Regions from separate parts of the Lelliottia amnigena genome, predicted to be linked through region 3. Evidence: predicted binding sites of a transcription regulator. Region 3 holds the regulator's gene; each other region holds the start of a gene.

Region 1 (3,212 bases), 480 kb from region 3:
CACCCACTGGCCAAGACGCGATGCGCCAGTTTCATCCACGCACCCGACCAGCGTGAGATCAACGTCGCGGAGCACGCCGCAGACTTCTACTTTCGCCTGATTGCCATCGATGGAATGAATTTGTCCCGGAACGCCTATGCACATCGTTCGTTCTCCAGCCATGCAAGCCAGCTTTCCATGCCGTCGCCGCGCGTGGCGGAAACCAGCAGGATCTGAATATCCGGGTTCACCTCGCGCGCGTAGGCCAGGCATTTATCGACATCAAAATTCAGATACGGCAGCAGGTCGATTTTATTGAGCAACATGAGCGAGGCAGCGGCAAACATATGCGGATATTTCAGCGGCTTGTCTTCCCCTTCGGTCACGGACAGCACCGCGACTTTGTGGCGTTCGCCCAGATCAAAGCTCGCCGGACAGACCAGATTGCCAACGTTTTCGATAAACAGAATGCCCTTGTCCGCCAGCGGCAGACGCGGCGCGGCGTCGGCGATCATTTGTGCATCCAGATGGCAGCCTTTACCGGTATTCACCTGAATGGCCGGGGTGCCGGTTTCGCGGATACGCGCGGCGTCATTCACGGTTTGCTGATCGCCTTCGATAACGGCGCACGAGACGCTGCCGTTCAGGCGTTTGAGCGTTTCGGTTAGCAGAGTGGTTTTGCCCGAACCGGGGCTGGAAACCAGGTTCAGGACCAGCTGTTGACGCGCGGCAAAGCGCGCGCGATTGCGCGCAGCCAGCTGATTATTCTTGTCCAGCACGTTGATTTCGACTTCCAACATTTTGCGCTGGCTCATGCCTGGCGCATGCGTTCCCGCTTCGCCGTGGCCGTAATGCAGATCGCCTGCATCCGACGGCTTCGGTGCGAACCGAATGCCGGTTAACGCCGCTGTGGCACGCGGTGCAGGGGAGAAAGGTGCGGAGCGAAACGCGGAATGGGGGCGATGCTCATCGCCTTCGATATACAGGTTGCCTTCGGCGCAACCGCAGGTACTACACATGATTTACTCCTGGTCTATTTCGAGGCGCTGGATCTGCAAACCGTCGTCGGCCACGATGCGCAGCCCAACGTTCTGGCACTGCGGGCAGAGGCGCACTTTAGAGGACAACAGCGTGACGTACTGCTGGCAGTGTTCGCACCAGCATTCGGCCTGCTGTTCTTCTATATGCAGCTGGCAGCCTTCTGCCAGCGTGTCGCGGCACACCAGCTCAAAGCAAAAGGTGAGGGCGCTGGTTTCGACGCAGGAAAACGCCCCCACTTTCAGCCACACGCCCGTCACGCGTTTCGCGTGATGCGCTTTTGCCTGCTGTTCGATTAACTCCAGCGCTCGCTGGCAGAGGGTGATTTCGTGCATGACGCCTCCTCAATGATTTGCCCCATTAATGCAATAAAGATGCCAGCTTAATTTTGATTAGGGTGTGACGATGACACTGCTGACGAAATGACACGTCGACAGGCTGTCGTTGACAGATTGATTCGGATTAAATTCTATAAATTTCAACATGATAAAAATTGGCACAAAATCTGCTTAACAGCCGTATCTCCATTAACCGGATACCTGAGATGACTATTTGGGAAATTAGCGAAAAGGCGGATTACATCGCGCAGCGCCATCAATCACTGCAGGAACAATGGCAGCATTACTGTAATTCGCTGGTCCAGGGGATCACCCTGTCAAAAGCGCGTCTGCATCACGCCATGAGCTGTGCGGCACAAGAGGATTTGTGCTTTGTGCTGTTCGGCCACTTCATGATTTACGTCACCCTGGCGGATAACTTTAACAGCCACACCATTCAGTACTTCGTCGAGACGAAAGAGGGCGAAAGAGAGCTGATTGCGCAGGCGCAGTTGATGGCTGACGGGATGGTTGACGGTCACGTCAGCAACCGCGATCGCCAGCAGGTGCTTGAACACTATCTGGAAAAAATCGCACCTGTTTACAACAACCTCTATTCCGCGGTTGAGCACGATTTACCGGTGGATTTAAAAGCGTTGGTGAGCGAGCCGCGCACCGTCTGATGTTACGTGTCGAGACGTGTCGATATGGCACTTTTTCGTCAAAAATGACTATGTCCTGAGGACTCCCCGGTGAACCGTTTTGTAATAGCTGACTCGACGGTCTGCATTGGCTGTCACACCTGTGAAGCGGCGTGTTCAGAAACACACCGTCTGCACGGGTTACAGTCGATGCCACGTTTAAAAGTCATGCGAAATGAGAAAGAGTCTGCACCGCAGCTCTGCCATCATTGTGAAGATGCCCCCTGTGCGGGAGTCTGTCCCGTCAACGCCATCACCCGCGTTGAGGGGGCTGTGCAATTAAATGAAAGCCTGTGCGTGAGCTGCAAATTGTGCGGAATCGCCTGTCCATTTGGTGCCATTGAATTTTCCGGCAGCCGTCCGCTGCACATTCCCGCAAATGCAAATTCGCCAAAAGCGCCACCTGCGCCACCGGCTCCGGCGCGCGTCAGTACGCTGCTGGATTGGGTGCCGGGCGTGCGTGCCGTGGCGGTGAAATGCGATTTTTGTAGCTTTGACGAACAAGGCCCCGCCTGTGTTCGCACCTGTCCGACAAAGGCGCTGATTTTAGTGAATATTCGTGATATTGCGCGCAGCAGCAAACGTAAACGCGAGCTGACCGTGAATACCGATTTCGGCGATCTGTCGCTGTTCCAGACGCAAAATGAGGGGGCGAAATGAACGCTGTCGATTTGATTATCAGCGCTGTAGCGTGCCTGGCGGCGACGGCCGTTCTGTCACTCCTCTGCTCATTTTACAAGCCGCTGAGCGGCTGGGTCGCCGGGCTAGGCGGCGCAGTGGGGAGCGTGATGACGCTGGCTGCGGGCTTTGTCGTGTTGACGCGCGGACTGAATGCTGCGGCGGTGATGCCTTTTATTCACCACAGCATTGCCATTACGCCGCTCAACGCCATCTGGCTGCTGACCTTTGGCTTGTGCGGCCTGTTTATCAGCCTGTTTAACATCGACTGGCATCGTCATGCGCAGACCAAACCGAACGGGTTGTTGGTTAATTTGCTGTTGGCTACCGCCATTTGTGCCGTGGTTGCCAGCAATCTGGCGGCGCTGGTGGTGATGGCGGAAATCATGGCGCTTTGCGGGGTGTTTCTCACCGGCTGTATGCCGTCGGGCAAGCTGTGGTTTGTGCTGGGACGTCTCGGAACGCTGCTGCTGGCGCTGGCGTGCTGGTTGACGTGGCA
Region 2 (3,212 bases), 1.6 Mb from region 3:
CCTGCTGGCCTACGGTTCGCCATGGCGTAAACCGCTCTCTATCGCGGTCGTCATGCTGTGGATAGCGGCGATTGCCGAGGTCAGCGGTCCGCTGCTGATCAGCTATTTTATCGACAATATGGTCGCGAAAAGCTACATGCCATTAGGGCTGGTGGCCGGGCTGGGTGTGGCCTATGTGGGCCTGCAACTGCTGGCCGCCTCGCTGCATTATGCGCAATCGCTACTGTTCAATCAGGCAGCGGTCGGCGTGGTGCAGCAGTTGCGCACGGATGTGATGGACGCCGCACTGCGCCAGCCGCTGAGTGAGTTCGATACCCAACCCGTCGGGCAGGTGATTTCGCGCGTCACAAACGACACCGAAGTGATCCGCGATCTGTACGTCACCGTCGTGGCCACGGTTCTGCGCAGCGCAGCGTTAATTGGCGCCATGCTGGTGGCGATGTTCAGCCTCGAATGGCGGATGGCGCTGGTGGCGATTACCATTTTCCCGGCAGTGATGATTGTGATGGTCATTTATCAGCGCTATAGCACGCCTATTGTGCGTCGACTGCGTGCCTATCTCGCCGATATTAATGACGGCTTCAACGAAGTTATTAACGGCATGAGCGTGATTCAGCAGTTCCGCCAGCAGGGGCGTTTTGGTGAGCGTATGGGCGAGGCAAGCCGCTCGCACTACATGGCCCGCATGCAAACGCTGCGTCTTGACGGTTTCCTGCTGCGCCCGCTACTGAGCCTGTTTTCGGCCCTTGTGCTGTGCGGCCTGCTGATGCTGTTTGGTTTCGGCTCCGGTGGCACAATTGAAGTCGGCGTGCTGTATGCGTTTATTAGCTATCTGGGGCGTCTCAACGAGCCGCTGATCGAGCTGACGACGCAGCAATCCATGCTGCAACAGGCGGTGGTGGCGGGGGAGCGCGTATTTGAGCTGATGGACCGCCCGCGTCAGACCTATGGCGATGATGAGCGTGAGCTGCAAAGCGGCGCCATTGCGATTGAAAATGTCTCTTTCGCCTATCGCGAGGATCGGCTGGTGCTTCAGGATATCAACCTTGACATCCCGTCGCGCAGCTTTGTGGCGCTGGTGGGGCATACGGGGAGCGGGAAGAGTACGCTCGCCAGCCTGTTGATGGGCTACTATCCGCTGAGCCACGGCGAAATCCGCATTGATGGCCGACCGCTAGCTTCACTGAGTCACGGCGTGCTGCGCAAAGGGGTAGCGATGGTGCAGCAGGATCCGGTGGTGATGGCTGACTCCTTCTTTTCCAACGTCACGCTGGGACGGCCGTTTACGGAAGAACAGGTCTGGGACGTGCTGGAGAAAGTCCAACTCGCCGATCTGGTTCGCGGTATGAACGACGGAATATTCACGATGCTCGGTGAGCAGGGGAATACGCTTTCCGTCGGACAGAAACAGCTGCTGGCGCTGGCGCGCGTGCTGATTGAAACGCCGCAGGTGCTGATCCTGGATGAAGCGACCGCCAGTATAGATTCGGGTACCGAGCAGGCCATTCAGCAGGCGCTGGCTGCCGTCAGAGAGCACACCACGCTGGTGGTGATTGCGCACCGCCTTTCGACGATTGTCGATGCGGACACCATTCTGGTGCTGCATCGCGGACAAGCCGTTGAGCGTGGGAATCACCGCCAGCTGCTTGAGGCCAAAGGGCGCTATTGGCAAATGTATCAATTGCAGCTTGCCGGTGAAGAGCTGGCCGCCAGCACGCGCGAAGAGGAATCGTTGAGCGCGTAATGCACCAGAATTACGCACATTGCTAACAGGGATTTTCTGTTGGTGCAAAAATACAACGCATCATGCACTGTCATGGTGCGTTTTTTTTAGTTAAGTCCGAAATTCCCCCTCGCTTCGCCACGCCAGCCTGATTTTGTCCTCTTTTCCAACTCTGGCACAGGGCTTGCAATATCTCTTTCGTAAACGCTGCGGCCATTATTGAATTCTGACTGGAGGGGATCTATGAAGCTGGTTACGGTTGTCATCAAACCATTCAAACTCGAAGACGTACGTGAAGCGTTGTCTTCAATGGGTATTCAGGGACTGACGGTCACCGAAGTGAAAGGCTTTGGTCGTCAGAAGGGTCATGCGGAGCTCTATCGTGGAGCAGAATACAGCGTCAACTTCCTGCCTAAAGTGAAGATTGATGTGGCGATTGCTGACGATCAGCTTGATGAAGTGATCGATGTGGTCAGCAAAGCGGCCTACACCGGCAAAATTGGCGACGGCAAAATTTTCGTTGCCGAATTGCAGCGCGTCATTCGCATCCGTACGGGCGAAGCTGACGAAGCGGCACTGTAAGTAACTCCTGGCACACAGTGATAGGGATCGAGAAAATGAAGAAAACAACAATCAAACTGGCTCTGGGGTCTCTGGCACTGCTGCCGGGCCTGGCAATGGCGGCCCCTGCGGTGGCTGATAAAGCCGATAACGCTTTTATGATGATCTGCACCGCGCTGGTGCTGTTCATGACTATTCCGGGTATCGCGCTGTTCTACGGCGGCTTAATCCGCGGTAAAAACGTTCTGTCGATGCTGACTCAGGTTGCCGTGACGTTCGCGCTGGTCTGCGTGCTGTGGGTGGTTTACGGCTATTCACTGGCGTTCGGCGAAGGCAACGCCTTCTTCGGCAACTTTAACTGGGTAATGCTGAAAAATATTGAACTGACCGCTTTGATGGGCAGTTTCTACCAGTATATCCACGTCGCGTTCCAGGGCTCTTTCGCCGCGATTACGGTTGGCCTGATTGTTGGCGCGCTGGCGGAACGTATTCGCTTCTCAGCGGTGCTCATTTTCGTGGTGGTTTGGCTGACGCTCTCTTATGTGCCAATCGCGCATATGGTCTGGGGCGGCGGTCTGCTGGCTTCCCATGGCGCGCTGGACTTCGCAGGCGGTACGGTTGTTCACATTAACGCCGCGGTAGCAGGCCTGGTGGGTGCATACCTGATTGGCAAGCGCGTAGGTTTTGGCAAAGAAGCGTTCAAACCGCACAACCTGCCGATGGTCTTCACGGGCACCGCGATTCTGTACTTTGGCTGGTTTGGCTTCAACGCTGGCTCTGCGAGCGCCGCGAACGAAATCGCCGCTTTGGCCTTTGTGAACACAGTTGTCGCAACCGCTGGCGCAATCCTTTCATGGGTGTTCGGCGAGTGGGTGGTACGGGGTAAACCGTCTCTGCTGGGCGCGTGTTCCGGTGCGATTGCCGGTCT
Region 3 (3,212 bases):
CGGATTTCCCCGAGCCCGAACGACCGCTGACGATCATCAGCACCATGTTCCGTTTCTCCTCGCGCCTGCAGATGTGGAGGCCATCTTATGGTTACGCATCATCCTGATTGCCTTCCACTTCGGTGATAATTTGATACAGTTCTTCATCACTTTGGGCTGCGCGCAGACGGCGGCAAATTGTTTTATCTGCCAGACGCTTGGCCACTAGCGAGAGCGTGTGCAAATGGGTTTTGGTCTGGTCAGCAGGCACCAGCAGCGCGAAAAGCAGATCGACGGGCTGGTTATCAATCGCGTCAAATGCGATTGGCGTTTCCAGTTGGACAAACACGCCAACGGCGCGCAGTGTGTCCTCCTCCAGCTTGCCATGCGGAATGGCAATACCATTGCCGATACCGGTACTGCCCATTTTTTCACGGGTCAGGATGGCCTCAAACACCACCTGAGGTGGCAGGCTTAACTGTTTTGCGGCCAGTTCACTGATGATTTCCAGAGCGCGTTTTTTGCTCTGGCAGTGAACGCCACTGCGGGTACATTCCTGGTTAAGGACATGACTTAATTGAAGACCGGAATCGTTGTTCATCATAATTTCACCTAAGCGCTAACTGTACATATGGCCTGTTGTGTTTTACAACAGGCCGCCCTGCACCCGTTAACTGCTCGGACAATCAGTGTTGTTTCAGTTTATCTTTATGTTTATTAAGCTGTCGCGCAAGCTTGTCAATCAAGCCGTCGATAGCCGCGTACATGTCTTGCCCTTCCGCACTGGCATGGATTTCGCCCCCATTTATGTGCAGGGTTGCGTCCGAGATATGAGTCACTTTCTCCACTTTCAACACAATGTAGACCTGATTAATCCTCTCGAAATACTGCTCCAGCTTCGCGAATTTAGTGTTTAAAAAATCGCGTAAAGCCTCAGTGATTTCGACATTGTGTCCTGTGATGTTGAGCTGCATAGTGTCTTCCTTATCGGTTGTGTCAAACCAGTTGTTTACGCTGGTTAGACGGCGGAATGGATAAAGACTCTCGATACTTCGCAACAGTACGACGTGCCACCATGATACCCTGATCGGACAGCAGGGTGGTTAACTTACTGTCACTCAGTGGCTTCGCGGGGTTTTCCGCGGCGATCAACTTCTTCACCAGAGCACGAATGGCCGTCGACGAGGCTTCGCCACCGCCTTCGGTATTCACATGACTGGAGAAGAAATACTTAAGCTCAAAAATACCACGCGGACTGTGCAGATACTTCTGCGTGGTCACACGCGAAATGGTCGATTCGTGCATCTCAACGGCCTGGGCAATATCTGCCAGGACCATCGGTTTCATAAATTCTTCGCCCTGCTCAAAAAAGCCTTGCTGCTGTTCCACAATGCATCGACTCACGCGTAGCAGCGTATCATTTCGGCTTTCGAGGCTTTTGATCAGCCATCGCGCTTCCTGAAGATTGCTACGAATATATTGATTGTCGGAGTCGTTCCGCGCACTGGTGCACATAGACGCGTATTGCTGGTTGATTTGCAGGCGGGGAATGCTGTCGGAATTGAGTTCTACGGTCCAGAGACCGTTGTGCTTTCGGACCAGAACGTCAGGAATCACATATTCGGGTTCGCCGGTTTGAATCGATTGGCCCGGACGGGGATCGAGCGACTGGATCAGACTCACCGCTTCTTTCAGCACGTCTTCTTTGAGTCGCGTAACGCGCATCAGACTGCGGAAATCATGATTCGCCAGCAAATCCAAATGTTCGCTGATAATCAGCCGCGCTTCGTCGAGTCTTGGCGTCTCTTTTGCAAACTGAGAAAGCTGGATCAGCAAGCAGTCGCGCAGATCTTTTGCTGCGACGCCGACAGGGTCAAAGCGTTGAATGCGCTTGAGAACGGCTTCGATCTCGTCGAGTTCGATTTCGCAATCACCCATGCTTTCCAGAATCTCGTCCAGGGTTACCGTTAAATACCCGGTGTCATCCACGGCATCGACAATGGACGTGGCAATCGCACGATCGGTTTCGGTGAAAGGGGTCAACTCCACCTGCCACATCAGATAATCCTGTAGCGACTGCGTAGTTTCACCCTGATAAACCGGTAGCTCATCATCCTGATAATCAGCGCGCGTGCCGGATGGGGTTCCAGCGGTGTAAATTTCATCCCAGCTGGCATCCAGCGGTAACTCGTCAGGCATCTCTTTCTGCTCAAGGGCATCTGCCGTATCGAGCGTTTCGGTGTCCTGCTTTTCCTGGGTATCTACCTCATCATGAAGATCGGTTTGCTCCAGCAGTGGATTACTGTCCAGCGCTTGCTGCAGTTCCTGCTGAAGTTCTAACGTTGACAGTTGCAACAGACGGATTGCCTGTTGTAACTGTGGCGTCATCGCCAACTGTTGGCTGAGCCGTAATTGCAAACCTTGCTTCATGTTCAGGGCGTTTTTCTCCGGTCCTGCGTGACTTAACCTCTACCCTATCAGAGTCTGAAGTCTTCCCCAAGGTACACGCGCTTAACATGTTCATCTTCGAGGATTTCGAGTGGCGTGCCGTGAGCAATCAAATGGCCCTGGCTGACGATATATGCACGCTCACAAACTGCCAGCGTTTCACGCACGTTGTGGTCGGTAATCAGCACACCAAGACCGCTGTCGCGCAGATGTTCAATGATACGTTTAATGTCGATAACGGAGATAGGGTCGACGCCGGCAAACGGTTCATCCAAAAGGATAAATTTCGGATTGGCTGCCAGTGCGCGGGCAATTTCTACTCGACGGCGTTCACCGCCCGAAAGTGCCTGGCCGAGGCTGTCGCGCAGGTGTTCAATATGGAACTCTTCCATCAATTCGTTGGCGCGATCCTGACGCTGCTCAGAGGTCAAATCGTCACGGATTTGCAGGACGGCCATCAGATTGTCGAACACGCTAAGACGGCGGAAAATAGACGCTTCCTGCGGCAGATAGCCAATTCCGCGACGCGCGCGGGCGTGCAGCGGCAGCAGGCTAATGTCTTCATCATCAATGATGATGTTGCCCGCGTCGCGCGGAACAATGCCGACCACCATGTAAAAGGTGGTGGTTTTACCTGCACCGTTAGGACCCAACAGGCCAACAATTTCGCCGGAGTTAACGGTCAGACTGACATCTTCCACGACGCGGCGGCCTTTGTAGGCTTTGGCGAGGTTTTTTGCAGTTAATGTTGCCATAACGAATTAGTTACTCTTTTGCTGTGCGGG

Evidence for each region. The regulator sigma-54, encoded in region 3, starts transcription at its own class of promoters, with help from an activator protein. The targets are predictions, from matches to a motif close to GTTGGCACANNTTTCGCTNT.
Region 1: hycA (formate hydrogenlyase regulator HycA) is a predicted target of sigma-54. The motif match lies at 1,510-1,529, and genes of this name have one in related genera.
Region 2: glnK (P-II family nitrogen regulator) is a predicted target of sigma-54. The motif match lies at 1,895-1,914, and genes of this name have one in related genera.

What each region holds. Positions count from the first base shown of each region.
Region 1 is NZ_CP077236.1:761,374-764,585, reverse strand. Features, by position in the region: gene I6L74_RS03590 (HypC/HybG/HupF family hydrogenase formation chaperone) at 1-144, opposite strand, end outside; gene hypB (hydrogenase nickel incorporation protein HypB) at 135-998, opposite strand; gene hypA (hydrogenase maturation nickel metallochaperone HypA) at 1,002-1,352, opposite strand; gene hycA (formate hydrogenlyase regulator HycA) at 1,562-2,017, shown strand; gene I6L74_RS03570 (4Fe-4S dicluster domain-containing protein) at 2,087-2,695, shown strand; gene hycC (formate hydrogenlyase subunit 3) at 2,692-3,212, shown strand, end outside.
Region 2 is NZ_CP077236.1:2,801,047-2,804,258, forward strand. Features, by position in the region: gene I6L74_RS13080 (SmdB family multidrug efflux ABC transporter permease/ATP-binding protein) at 1-1,744, shown strand, start outside; gene glnK (P-II family nitrogen regulator) at 1,967-2,305, shown strand; gene amtB (ammonium transporter AmtB) at 2,341-3,212, shown strand, end outside.
Region 3 is NZ_CP077236.1:1,237,252-1,240,463, reverse strand. Features, by position in the region: gene rapZ (RNase adapter RapZ) at 1-46, opposite strand, end outside; gene ptsN (PTS IIA-like nitrogen regulatory protein PtsN) at 92-583, opposite strand; gene hpf (ribosome hibernation promoting factor) at 666-953, opposite strand; gene rpoN (RNA polymerase factor sigma-54) at 976-2,409, opposite strand; gene lptB (LPS export ABC transporter ATP-binding protein) at 2,457-3,182, opposite strand; gene lptA (lipopolysaccharide ABC transporter substrate-binding protein LptA) at 3,189-3,212, opposite strand, start outside.